DNA from 2 places in the Priestia sp. TSO9 genome. Region 2 is predicted to be linked to the other one. Evidence: riboswitches for the same ligand, from Rfam matches in the RefSeq annotation. Region 2 holds a riboswitch; the other holds the start of a gene.

Region 1 (6,631 bases), on a different contig from region 2:
TGTAAAATATGTCGTGCTACTTTTTCATCCTGTACTTGGAAAGAAATCATAGCTCCGTATCCATTTGCTTGTTCTGAAATCAGTTTGTGGTCTGGATGACTTTTTAAGCCCGGGTAGTATACACGGCTCACTAGAGATTGTTCTTCAAGCCATTTTGCAAACTGTAGCGCTGTTTTTAACTGCTGATCTAAACGAACTTTTAATGTCTTAATTCCTCGAAGCAGTAAAAAACAATCCTGCGGTCCCAAGATAGCACCAAAAGCATTTTGTACAAACTTTACTTCTTCTGCTAGCTTTTCATCGCTTACTACAACTAAACCGCCAATGACGTCACTGTGGCCGCTGATGTATTTTGTAGCACTATGAATCACAATGTTTACACCAAGGTCAATCGGCTGCTGTAGATAAGGTGTTAAAAACGTGTTATCCACAATTGTAAGGAGATTGCGCTCCTTCGCCAAACTTGCTACTGCTTTAATATCCGTTACCTGTAAAAATGGATTTGAAGGGCTTTCGATATAAATGGCCTTCGTATCTTTTGTGATAGCTTCTTCTACTTTCTCAACCTTCGTTGTATCAACAAAAGTTGTTTTGATACCAAACTTTGAAAATAATCGTGTTAATACACGATATGTCCCGCCGTACGTATCATGTGAAACTAAAATTTCATCCCCTGATTCAAAAATAGATAACACCGATGAGATAGCAGCCATACCTGATGAAAAAGCAAAACCAGCGTATCCATTTTCTAGCTGAGCAATGGTGTTTTCTAAAGCCTCACGAGTTGGATTCCCTGAACGAGAATAGTCATAGCGGCCGTTGTTCGTCTCATCTTCTTGGTTAAATGTAGATACCTGATAAATAGGTACGTTAACCGCTCCAAAATGACCGTCAATTCCTGTATTTGCATGAATTAAGTTCGTTCCAAATCTATGTTTATTATTGTTGGTATGCATCAAATGCCTCCTTCAAATCTTTAATTAAATCATCTGCGTGCTCAATTCCAACTGATAATCGCAGTAAACAGTTTGTTACTCCGACACGATTTCGAATTTCCTCCGGAATATCAGCATGTGTTTGACGAGCTGGGAATGTCATTAAACTTTCCACGCCTCCTAAGCTTTCTGCAAATGTAATAACTTTGACATTTTCTAAAAGTACTGACACGATATCAGGGTGTGAGACAGCAAAAGAAATCATGCCTCCAAATCCAGTTGCTTGTTTCTTCATGATTTCATAGCCTGGATGTGTTTCAAGACCAGGGTAATACACTTTTTCCACGAGATCATGAGCAGTAAGCCAATTTGCAATTTTCAGTGCGTTTTCATTATGCTTTTCCATACGAAGCGCTAGCGTTTTAACACCGCGTAATAACAACCAGCTGTCCTGTGGACCTAAGATTGCCCCCGCTGCATTTTGATAAAAACGAATTTTCTCTCCTAAGCTACTACATCGAGCCACTACAAGACCAGCAACTACATCATTATGACCCCCAATGTATTTGCTTGCGCTATGTATCACAATATCTGCTCCAAGCTCTAAAGGACGCTGATAATAAGGCGACATGAAGGTATTGTCAACGATAGTAAGCAAATCATGCTGTTTAGCTAACGCAATTGCTTCTGGCAAATCAGTCACGTGCATCATTGGATTCGTAGGTGTTTCAATAAATAAAGCTTTTGTATTAGAACGAAGCGCATCTTTTACTTGTTCGAGATGGGCTGTGTTGACGTACGAAACAGTAATTCCTTGCTCTGAAAAGATTTCATTTAGTAATCGGTACGTTCCTCCGTATAAATCCTCTGATACAATTAAATGATCTCCGTTTTTAAATAGTGCTAAAACTGCCATTACACCCGCCATTCCTGAAGCGAATGCTACTCCTACTTCTCCTTTTTCCAAAGCAGCAATTGCTTCTTCCAATGCTGTACGAGTAGGGTTTGCCGTACGTGCATAGTCAAATCCTGTACTTTGCCCTAAAGCAGGATGAGCAAATGTTGATGCTTGGTAAATGGGTGTTGTAATAGAACCTGTTGAAGGGTCACGACCTACTCCTGAACGAACTAATAAAGTTTCAATTTTCATCTATTTCTCTCCTTAACTCAAAATAAAAAACACTCTTCACAGATGGAAGAGTGTTCGTTTATACACGATTTCTCTCATCTGTTAGAACAATACTGATGTTCCACAGGAATTAGCACCGTTCAAATGAATGTTTCATTTGATGGTTGCCGGGCATCGCAGGGCCAGTCCCTCCGCCACTCTTGATAAGAGTTCTATATAATTGTTGGTGGTTAACGTTTGTTGTTAATAACTTTAATAAAGATTTTCTTTATTGTCAACATAATTTTCTAAAAAATTTAAATCATCTCATTTGTTTATTCAATATACTTGTCCTGATAAGCACATAAAAAAAGAGACGAAAGCGAGGTCTCTTTTTCTAAGGCAAGTGCACAGATTTCACGTGAGCTAACTTCCAATACATACTTTCTCCATTTGCCGTAATTAGTTCAACAATATTATTAGAAACTTCTTTAAGTACGCCAATTTTTTCTGATTGATCCCCTAAATCTAATACGACCAGCTGATTTTCATATTTTTTAAGCTGCTCTTCAAAGTTTCTGACAAAAGGTGCAGAGGCAGGTCTTACTGGGAGCTCTTTGTCACTTAAAGAATAAGGGGTTAACTCATTGCTGTAAGGGGTAAGCCATTTCAAATGATGCAGAGAAACAAAGACATTTTTATACACTGGAGAATAAAACACGAGATAATCATTCAGCACGCTTGTAATATAGCCATGCAATGATTTCCCTCCCGTTACATAAATTTCAATAAATTTCCCTTTTGCCTGCTGTAAAATATTACGGTAAGAAATTCGCTGACTTTCTTCTATTAAGTTCTCTTCTATTTCACGTAAAACCGTATAGTCTTCTTCAGATACTTCCCGCAAACCATGCATGTGTAAAAGAGGAATATACAAATAATCATGTCCATTATACAAAACCATAATATCTAATCCAAGATCAATAAGTCTGCCAACAAATGTCGTTTTACCTGAAATATCTAACTCCACAATTTTATTGATATAATGATTCATACTCATTCTCATTCTCCTCCTTTTTCCCATATGATAGAAAAGGTGCTTTATAAGCACCTTTTATGTTCCATTTCATCATGCTTTCCAACGATAATTTTTCGTTTTAATAACTTTCTCAGCCGGTGTTGAAGAGCGTGAACCCGTGCGGCGTCCTCGAGAACGATCGTCTGTGCGTCCACCCGTGCGGCGTCCTGTACGTCCACCTGTACGTTCTCCCGTACGGCTTCCTGTACGTTCTTCTGTAGACTTTGCAGCTTCAGTCTCTCCATTTTCTTCTGTTTCTTCATTATTTTGATTGTTATCGTTTTGTTTAAAAGCCCCTTTTGCTCCTACACAAATGGTTTTAACGTGTCTTGGCTGTAAGCGTAATACTTGATTATTCTGCACAAGTGTAAATGTACCATTTCGGCTTTGTACTAACACGCCCTCTACAGCTTCAGGTCCTCCATTATTGATTGATACCCATTTATGAGAAAGGTGGGCAAAAAGATCGTTAAAGCTTTTGGATTTCATATATTCTGGTTCTTGGCTCACTAAGAGTTCATTTGCAGATTGATTAGTTTGATCTCCATCGTTGTTTTGATATTCACTCACACTCTTAACGTGTTCAGTATTAATATAGATGACACCGTCGTCTTCTGTGAGTAGTACTATATAAGCAGATTCAAATGAACCTAAGACATCAAGAAGCTGACCTGCTTTTTTCTCCGGTCCACCTTGGTTAACCTGCACATATTTAGTTTTCATCAATGATAAAGTTGTAGCAAAAGTTTTCCCTCGATATAATTCTAATTCTGCGCTAATTCCAGTAAACGTTTGTGCCGAATTTGACATAGTATCTTCAGTGATACTTTTTACATGCGCTAAGTGATAATATACAAGTGTATATTCTTGTTGATTATTATTTTGGTTGTTTTGATTGTTTTGGTTGTCATTTTCACCATTATTGTTATTATTGTTATTGTTGCTTTCCACTGCTAAGATTAAATAATCTGATTGCACGTCAACCAAATAACCTGTTTTAGATTCAGGTCCTCCACGATAAACGGTCACCACTCTTCCTTTTAGGGGTTTGAAGTGAGAAGAATAGCCTTTATCAGGCATTTGTATATTTTGGCTGCGTTTTTCGCTTGATTTTTGGCGCGGATTTTGATTTTGCCCTTGTTCTTGGCCATAGTAATAGTTACTCATTGTTTTTCCTCCTTATTAGTTATCCTTATTGGTCATTCATACTGTATATATACGTATCATGTACAGCTATTGATTTCCTGCATTTGCCTATTATTAACAAAATCCACTGTTGCCTATAAATTTCCTATAAATCTATCTCTTTTTAAAGAGTCAAAAGGTTATTTTCAATATACGCTGTTCGTTCTTTTATAAAAGACAGCATAAATTCGGGTTCTTTATAAAATTGCTCCAAGTTATCTTTTACGTAAGGATCTTTTAATACATAAGGAGCAATATACTCATGCAGTTGATAAATGATTGGTTTCATGTATTCTATTGTAAATTGATTATTTAGAACATTGTTCATTTTTTGAATATATCGCTTTTTAATGCTGTTCACCGCCAGTAAGCGAGCTGTAAGCGTATTAAATCCTTGTGCGCGGACATAGTCTCCTTCCATTACTTTTCCATTTACATCTCTTCCCCAAGTTGCATCATAATCCCATGGAATTAGTTCAAAGCGCCCGCTTTCATGATTTAGATAGAGGGCATAGTTATGGACAAAACCGTCGTAATTCTGCATACAAATAATACCGACTAACCAAGATAAGTAGCGGTCGACGTTCAGATACTTCTCAATATTCTGTTCGAATTCCGTATTTGTCCACGTATTAAGATTAAATATAAACTTTTCTAATTTTTCCTCATCCCCTTCTTTCACTGCTTTATCTTCATATCCAGATAACAAAGTTGTTTTCGGCCTTTTATCCAAATCGCTCATCAAAGAAAAATTAGCATCTCCGTCCACTGCATAAAATATGGATCCATCCGCTAAATTTCTTTTTTTCAAAAATAGTTCATCTACCGATTCGAGCTGAAGATATATTCCTTCATTTTTCCCATTAATCTTAAGGGTGACAAACTGAGAATGAGGAGATAAAACGTCTAAAGAGGAGAAAAAATCGAGGGACAATTTGTTGCGCATAAGCGATGGATCTTTGTATTCGGCGTTTAGGTGTATTTCTTTGGCTCGCTGAAATATTTTTGGAGAATAAAATTCAATATAATATGACTTTTTTTTCATCTTCCGAATGTGGGAGCCTCTTAGCAGCAAATCAATATCGTAGCGTTTTTTGTTAAACTTCATCGTTGCCTGAACCGCTTCTTCTGACCAAATATCTCTTTGTATTTCCTTTAAATCTTTTACATTCACAAACAGAGCGTATTGAGGGATTTCTTTTTGCTTCATTATTCGACCACCTTTCTTCAATTATTAAAGTATATGAAGGGTAAATTCTCCATGATACCCCACCTCATCAACTATTTGCGCAAACTCCACTTTTGACTCATATCAAGGACAAGCATCAGCGCGTATTCTATTAATGCAAGACCTAGTCCAATTGACAAGGAGGTTTTTGTATTGCATATTACACCTGAAAAAATTAAAGAGGCTGCTGAAGCCCTAGAATGTACAGAACTGAAATCTTTTATGTTTCAAGAGCCAACTGCCGGTCCACTAACAAAGCCGCGTCGCTCTTCTCGTAGCACTGGCCGCAGCACTCGCGGCTCTCGTCGTTCTTCTCGCCGCTCTCATCGTTCTTCTCGCCGTTCTACTCGTCGCTCTCATCGTTCTTCTCGCCGCTCTCGTCGTTCTACTCGCCGCTCTCGTCGTTCTTCTCGCCGCTCTCGCCGTTCTACTCGCCGTTCACGTCGTTCTTCTCGCCGCTCTCGTCGTTCTTCTCGCCGCTCTCGCCGTTCTACTCGCCGTTCACGTCGTTCTTCTCGCCGCTCTCGCCGTTCTACTCGCGGCTCTCGTCGTTCTTCTCGCCGCTCTCGTCGTTCTTCTCGCCGCTCTCGTCGTTCTTCTCGCCGCTCTCGTCGTTCTCGCCGTTCTTAATTTTTTAAATACTCATCTTTATTGCAAAAAAAAAGCCGAAGAACCATGAGTGTCTTCGGCGTTTTTTTCCACTTATAAAAGGAGGACATTGGGAAATATACTAAGATGGGATGTTCTTCATTTTACATAGAGAAGGAGATGTTTTATGAAAAAAAGCAAGCATCAAATTTCAACTTCATCAACAACAGATATCGAAGAAGTCAAACGTTTAAATGCTCAGTCTGGATTAACTTACAATGAAGTATTTACACTTCTTGGAGAAACCTATTTTAAAAATCAAAAGAAGAAATAATAAGCAGGGACTAGAAAATACCTTCTAGTCCTTATACTTTGAAAATCCCGGAAAACCCTTTTACTAGGGACGTTAATTGGTTCATGGCTCCCATCATCTGCCCCGCAGTATTCATCATCTTGTTCATATCGTAATTGCCATCACTCGATTTAAACTGAGACATTAATGACTGAAA
Region 2 (6,631 bases):
CATCTTTTGCGAATTTTGTGTTGACGAGCTTGTTGTGATCGATGTGTCTTGGAAGTTCTCCAGATTCATCCATGATCTTTTGTAAATGATCCCACTCTTTTTGATCTAATAAAGGGTTGGTTGCAAAAGATTTTTGGGATTTATAGCGGTCAATCACGGTTTTTAGCGTGTCTTTAGGTGTATCTTCAAAATACGGTGCAACCACTTCAGCAATTTCATCTGAGCTATGTGTATTCACCCATTTTTGTGCTTTGTAAATAGCTCGAGTAAATTTAGCTGCCGCTTCAGGATTATTTTTTAAATAGCTTTCTTTGGCCATAAATGTTGTATAAGGAACTGTTCCTGATTCTTTTCCGAAGGAAGCAACGATATGTCCTTTTCCTTGTTGCTCTAAAATACTAGCCGTTGGCTCAAATAATTGAACGTAATCTCCAGTACCAGAAGCAAAAGCATTCGCAACGTTAGCAAAATCAATGTTTTGAACGAGTTTTACATCTTTTTTAGGATCAATATTATGCTGTTTCAACACATATTCCCCTACCATTTGCGGCATACCGCCTTTACGTTGACCAAGAAACGTTTTGCCTTTAAGCTGATCCCATGAGAAGTGATCGACTTTTTTACGCGCTACTAGAAATGTTCCGTCGGTTTGGGTTAGTTGTGCAAAGTTGATGACGGGATCACTAGACCCCTGTGCATATACGTAGATTGAAGTTTCCGAGCCGACTAAGGCGACGTCGATGCCGTCAGATAAAAGTGACGTCATTGTCTTATCTCCGCCCCACGTTGTTTTTAAATCTACTTTTAGTCCTTCTTCTTCAAAAAAGCCTTTTGAAATAGCAACGTACTGGGGAGCATAAAAGATAGAGCGAGTTACTTCGCCGACACGAACCGTTTGTACAGATGTTGTTTTGCTGCAGCTAATTAGTGGAATGAGTAAAATCATAATAGCAAGCAAAGAAAAAAGCCATTTGATTGGTTTCATAAAGCAAACCTCCTTAAAAGAATAAAATATTTTATGATAATGTATGTAAGAAAGTAGAAGAAGGTGAGTGCCTATATAACTATGTGTAAAATCAAAGAAGTATTAGCCAACAATTGAAAGTACACCTTAGCGGGAGAAAGCAGGCTAGTTATATAAAGAATGGAGGAAAAAAATGAAAGATGGAACAATTCTTCATAAACAGCGTTTCCCATCATCAAACCCTCGTGTGGCGCTGTGGGTGATTACATATGCATGTCAAGGGCTTAAGATTAAAGGAATGCTCGCAGAGCCAAAAGAAAAAGGAATGTATGACGGCTTTTTATACTTAAGAGGAGGTATTAAGAACGTAGGAACGGTTCGTCCTGCTCGACTCATTCAATTTGCTTCTCAAGGTTTTATTGTGATGGCTCCGTTCTATAGGGGAAATCAAGGAGGCGAAGGAAACGAAGATTTTGCAGGAGATGATCGTTACGATGCTTTTGCTGCTTACGATTTACTGAAACAGCTCCCCAACGTCTACCATGACCGCATTCATATTTTTGGGTTTTCAAGAGGGGGAGTGATGGCTTTACTCACAGCCATTGAAAAAAACGACAGCCGCTCTCTTGTGTTATGGGGAGGCGTCACGGATATGGTGCTGACATATGAAGAAAGAGAAGATTTAAGAAGAATGATGAAGCGGGTGATTGGAGGAACTCCTTCTAAATATCCTGAAAGATACGAATGGAGGACACCTTTGCACCGTGCTCATCTCGTCGAGCCGCCGGTCTTGCTTATTCATGGTTTAGAAGATAAAAACGTGTCGATTGATCATTCCTATCAGCTCGAATCTAAACTAAAGAAGTCCAATAAAAAAGTTACCAGCTGGTACTTCGAAAACTTTCCACATGCTTTTCCACCAAAAGAAAACCGAGAAACGGTGAAGAAGTTAACGAAGTGGATGAAAGCGCAATAAAAGATATGCTACGATAGAGAAAACAAGTAGAATAACAGTGAGGAGTGAGAAAAAATGGGGATGCCGCTAGAATTAAATACAATGATTGTGACAAAAGGCAACGAAAAGCGTGTAACGGATAACATTTTTCAAATTGAGAAAAAAGGATATCGCTTGTATCCGTTAGATATTCCATTAAACATTCACAAAACGAAAACTGGAGAATGTATTGGAACTGCTGTTGTGCGTAAGGTAGAAATGGAACAGGAAAAAACCATTGTCACATATGAACTGACAAAATTACATTCGACTAACTAAAAAACCGATCGTCTCTAAGACGATCGGTTTTTTATTAGACCCTAGGTCCTCCTAATGTGGAAATATCAGATGCCACATCATTAAAACGCTTGAAGTTCGCTTTGAATTTAGCAGCAAGCTCAGTTGCTTTTTGATTATAAGCTGTTGCATCGTTCCATGCTTTAGAAGGCTGAAGCACTTCATCAGGAACTCCCGGAACATGAGTTGGAATCGATAAACCAAAAATAGCGTCTGTTACTGTTTCGGTATTAGCTAGTTCTCCTTCAAGGGCTGCTTGAACCATAGCTCGAGTGTAACTTAACTTCATTCGTTCGCCGATGCCGTATTCACCACCGGTCCATCCAGTATTTACAAGGTAGACATTTACATTATGTTCATCGATTTTCTTTCCTAGCATTTCTGCGTAAGTTGTTGGAGCAAGAGGCAAGAAAGGCTCACCAAAGCATGTAGAGAAAGTAGCCTGTGGCGATGTTACGCCGCGCTCTGTTCCAGCTAACTTACTAGTGTATCCGCTCAGAAAATGGTACATCGCTTGTTCTTTTGTAAGCTTGCTGATTGGAGGCAAGACCCCGAAAGCATCGGCAGTTAAAAAGACAATAGCTGTAGGGTGCCCAGCAACGCTTGGCAATACTATATTATCAATAGAGTCAATTGAATAAGCGGCACGAGTATTCTCTGTTAAACTATTATCATTGTAATCTGCTACTTTCGTATTTTGATTTAACACTACATTTTCCAGTACGGCGCCGAAGCGAATTGCATTGAAGATTTGCGGTTCTTTTTCTTCGGAAAGCTGAATGCACTTCGCGTAGCATCCTCCTTCAATATTAAATACACCAGAGCTTGACCAACCGTGCTCGTCATCTCCGATTAAACGACGGTTTGCATCAGCAGAAAGCGTTGTTTTACCCGTTCCAGATAAACCAAAGAATAATGCAACGTCACCTTCTTCTCCTACGTTAGCAGAACAGTGCATGGATAGAATATTGTTTTGAGGAAGCAAGAAGTTCATCACTGAGAAAATAGATTTTTTCATTTCACCAGCGTATTCAGTTCCTCCAATTAGCACAATACGTCGCTCTAACGAAAGAATAATGAAGGTTTCAGAGTTCGTCCCGTCTGTTTCAGGATCAGCTTTGAACGTTGGAGCTGCTACAATTGTAAACGGCTTCACATCATCATTTGTTTTTTGTTCGGCTGAAGGGCGAATGAATAACTGCTGAGCGAATAGGTTGTGCCATGCAAATTCATTAACTACTTGAATTGGTAACTGATACTTTTTATCAGCTCCAGCATATCCATTAAAAACAAAAAGTTCATCCTGCTTCTTTAAGTGGGTTAAGACTTTTTTGTATAGCGCATCGAATCGCTGAGCAGAAATTGGCTGATTGACAGGTCCCCATTCAACCGTTTTTGAAGACACAGCATCGCTTACAATAAATTTATCTAAAGGAGAGCGACCTGTATATTTTCCGGTTTCGACTGACACAGCACCTGTAGAAGTCAGCGTTCCTTCGCGTCGAGCTAGAATTTTTTCAACAAGTTGTGGAACAGATAATTGGTGTTTTGTTGTTTTTAATTGAAGCAAACCATTTAATTCGATAGACATATCAACAGTACTCATGTGCACTACCTTCCTTTTTTAGCTATTATTTATTCATTAATGTTTGAAATTTATAATTAGTATAACACATTTATTTAATTATTCTATACTATTTAACTAAAAATGTTTGTGTATTATAAAAAAATGTACGTTATACCTATTTTAGACACATGTATATGTGCTAGAAGCGAAAAAAGTGAAGCTGTTTTAAATGAAAGCCTTATTTTGATCTGTCTTATTAACTAAACTTAGTGATAATTCTTAATAAGATGTACTATTTCAGAATTTGAGTATGTTACATTAAAACAGATTCAAACATAAAGAGATGATTTCCATTTGAATGTTGTTGACAGTGAAGCGCTTTTTCATGTATTATATGTCCTTGAACGGATACTCTCTTATCCCGAGCTGGTGGAGGGACAGGCCCTATGAAACCCAGCAACCATCGTCATTTTTTTGTGTAGACGATAAGGTGCTAACCTGATGCAAGGGCACAACCTTGATCGATAAGAGTGAAAGGCTTATGTAGAATTTGATACCTTTCCTCGATACAAGGAAAGGTTTTTTTATATTTTTTAACGTGTAATGAAAATAAGGGAATGAGTACCGTATCACAATGTATCGTATTTATAAGGAGGAAAACTGATGTCAACACAACGTCGTCTGTTCACGTCAGAATCTGTTACAGAGGGACATCCCGATAAAATTTGTGACCAAATTTCTGACTCAATTCTTGATGCTATCCTAGCAAAGGATCCAAATGCTCGTGTTGCTTGTGAAACAAGCGTAACAACTGGTTTAGTTTTAGTAAGTGGTGAAATTACAACTTCTACTTACGTGGATATTCCTAAAACAGTTCGTGAAACAATTAAAGGAATTGGCTATACTCGTGCAAAATATGGATTTGATGCTGAAACTTGTGCAGTATTAACATCTATCGACGAGCAGTCAGCTGATATCGCTGCTGGTGTAGACCAAGCGTTAGAAGCACGTGAAGGTCAAATGTCAGATGAAGAAATCGAAGCAATCGGAGCTGGAGACCAAGGGTTAATGTTTGGTTATGCATGTAACGAAACAAAAGAACTAATGCCTCTTCCAATTTCATTAGCTCATAAACTTGCTCGCCGTCTAACAGAAGTACGTAAAGAAGAAATTCTTCCTTACCTTCGCCCGGATGGTAAAACACAAGTAACAGTTGAATATGATGAAAACAACAAACCTGTTCGCATCGATACAATTGTTATTTCAACTCAGCATCACCCAGAAGTAACGTTAGAGCAAATTCAACGTAACTTAAAAGAATATGTTATTAATCCAGTTGTTCCAAACGAGTTAATTGATGAAAATACAAAGTATTTCATTAACCCAACAGGACGCTTCGTAATCGGCGGTCCTCAAGGAGATGCTGGTTTAACTGGTCGTAAAATTATCGTTGATACTTACGGCGGATATGCTCGTCACGGCGGCGGTGCATTCTCTGGTAAGGACGCAACAAAAGTAGACCGTTCAGCAGCTTATGCAGCTCGTTATGTTGCGAAAAACATTGTAGCAGCTGATCTTGCTGATAAATGTGAAGTACAACTAGCATATGCAATTGGTGTTGCACAACCAGTATCTATTTCAATTGATACATTCGGTACAGGAAAAGTTTCTGAAGAAGTACTAGTAGACGTAGTACGCAAAAACTTTGACCTACGTCCAGCAGGCATCATTAAAATGCTTGATTTACGTCGCCCAATTTATAAGCAAACAGCAGCTTACGGCCACTTTGGTCGTACGGATGTGGAGCTTCCTTGGGAGTTCACAGACAAAGCGGAAGCATTAAAAACTCAAGCTTTAGCTAAATAATAAAAAAATCTCCGTGAAAACGGAGATTTTTTTTATGCCCATTGAATACCTGCAGCAGATTTTTCTACGACACCTTCATATTCTGAAAGCAAATGCTGAAAAATGGCGTCCCATGATTGAGTAAGAGCGTATTGTCTCGCTGCATGGCCAAAGTGAAGCCGCTGATGCAAATCATCGAGTAAATCTGTAATAGCCGAACTGAATTCTTCTAAGGAGTGAGGTTTGCAAAGGTAGCCGTTTCGCCCATGCTGAACCATCTGTTTAACTCCTCCTGCATTTGCTGCCACTACAGGAGTTCCAGAAGCAAGAGACTCCAGTACAACATTTCCGAAGGTTTCTGTTTCTGAAGGAAAAACAAACAAATCAGATGATGAATAGATATGAGCAAGTTGCTTACCTTCAAGGAAGCCTGTAAATGTCATATGCTCAGATGCTTGCTGCTGCATTTGTTCTTTTAAAGGGCCGTCTCCCACAATAACCCAGTGAATTTGATGGCGGATATGATCCGGTAGAGATCGTGCGATTTTTATTAAAAAATCAGCGTTCTTTTCTTTAGCTAATCTTCCTACATACGTTAAAATGTAGGGCTTTTTAATATTATATTTAATGCGAATATCAAAGCGGTCATAGTGGGGGTGAAATAATTTATGATTTACTCCTCGCGACCAAATAGATACGTTGTGAAACCCTTGTTCTTCTAGCTGCTGTTTGGTCACTTCAGAGGGAGCGAATATTTTTTGTACAGGTTTATAAAACCATTTCATATATTTTTGCAGTGGTACACGCATTTTTTCAAGTTCATAGTGAGATAAATAATCATCAAAATTGGTATGATAAGAGCCGACAAGAGGAACACCTAATCTTTTCCCGTAATAGGAGCCGCAAAGCCCCATTGTAAAAGGAGTGGCCAAATGAATAATAGAAGGATTGAATTCCTGCAGCT

Evidence for each region. A riboswitch is a leader RNA that binds a small molecule or an ion and turns the genes downstream of it on or off. The one in region 2 is predicted to bind S-adenosylmethionine.
Region 1: another riboswitch for S-adenosylmethionine. It lies ahead of LJC66_RS06775 (trans-sulfuration enzyme family protein); the one in region 2 lies ahead of metK (methionine adenosyltransferase).

The regions. Positions count from the first base shown of each region.
Region 1 is NZ_JAJEKD010000009.1:792,246-798,876, reverse strand. It holds gene LJC66_RS06780 (trans-sulfuration enzyme family protein) at 1-956, opposite strand, end outside; gene LJC66_RS06775 (trans-sulfuration enzyme family protein) at 940-2,085, opposite strand; SAM riboswitch class I at 2,157-2,274, opposite strand; gene LJC66_RS06770 (hypothetical protein) at 2,441-3,103, opposite strand; gene LJC66_RS06765 (spore coat protein) at 3,173-4,201, opposite strand; gene LJC66_RS06760 (CotH kinase family protein) at 4,431-5,516, opposite strand; gene LJC66_RS06755 (CotG/ExsB N-terminal domain-containing protein) at 5,688-6,164, shown strand; gene LJC66_RS06750 (hypothetical protein) at 6,310-6,456, shown strand; gene LJC66_RS06745 (YppG family protein) at 6,488-6,631, opposite strand, start outside.
Region 2 is NZ_JAJEKD010000015.1:1,837,761-1,844,391, reverse strand. It holds gene LJC66_RS24680 (ABC transporter substrate-binding protein) at 1-985, opposite strand, end outside; gene LJC66_RS24675 (alpha/beta hydrolase family protein) at 1,158-1,940, shown strand; gene LJC66_RS24670 (DUF2584 domain-containing protein) at 1,995-2,237, shown strand; gene pckA (phosphoenolpyruvate carboxykinase (ATP)) at 2,272-3,861, opposite strand; SAM riboswitch class I at 4,236-4,353, shown strand; gene metK (methionine adenosyltransferase) at 4,486-5,688, shown strand; gene LJC66_RS24655 (glycosyltransferase family 4 protein) at 5,721-6,631, opposite strand, start outside.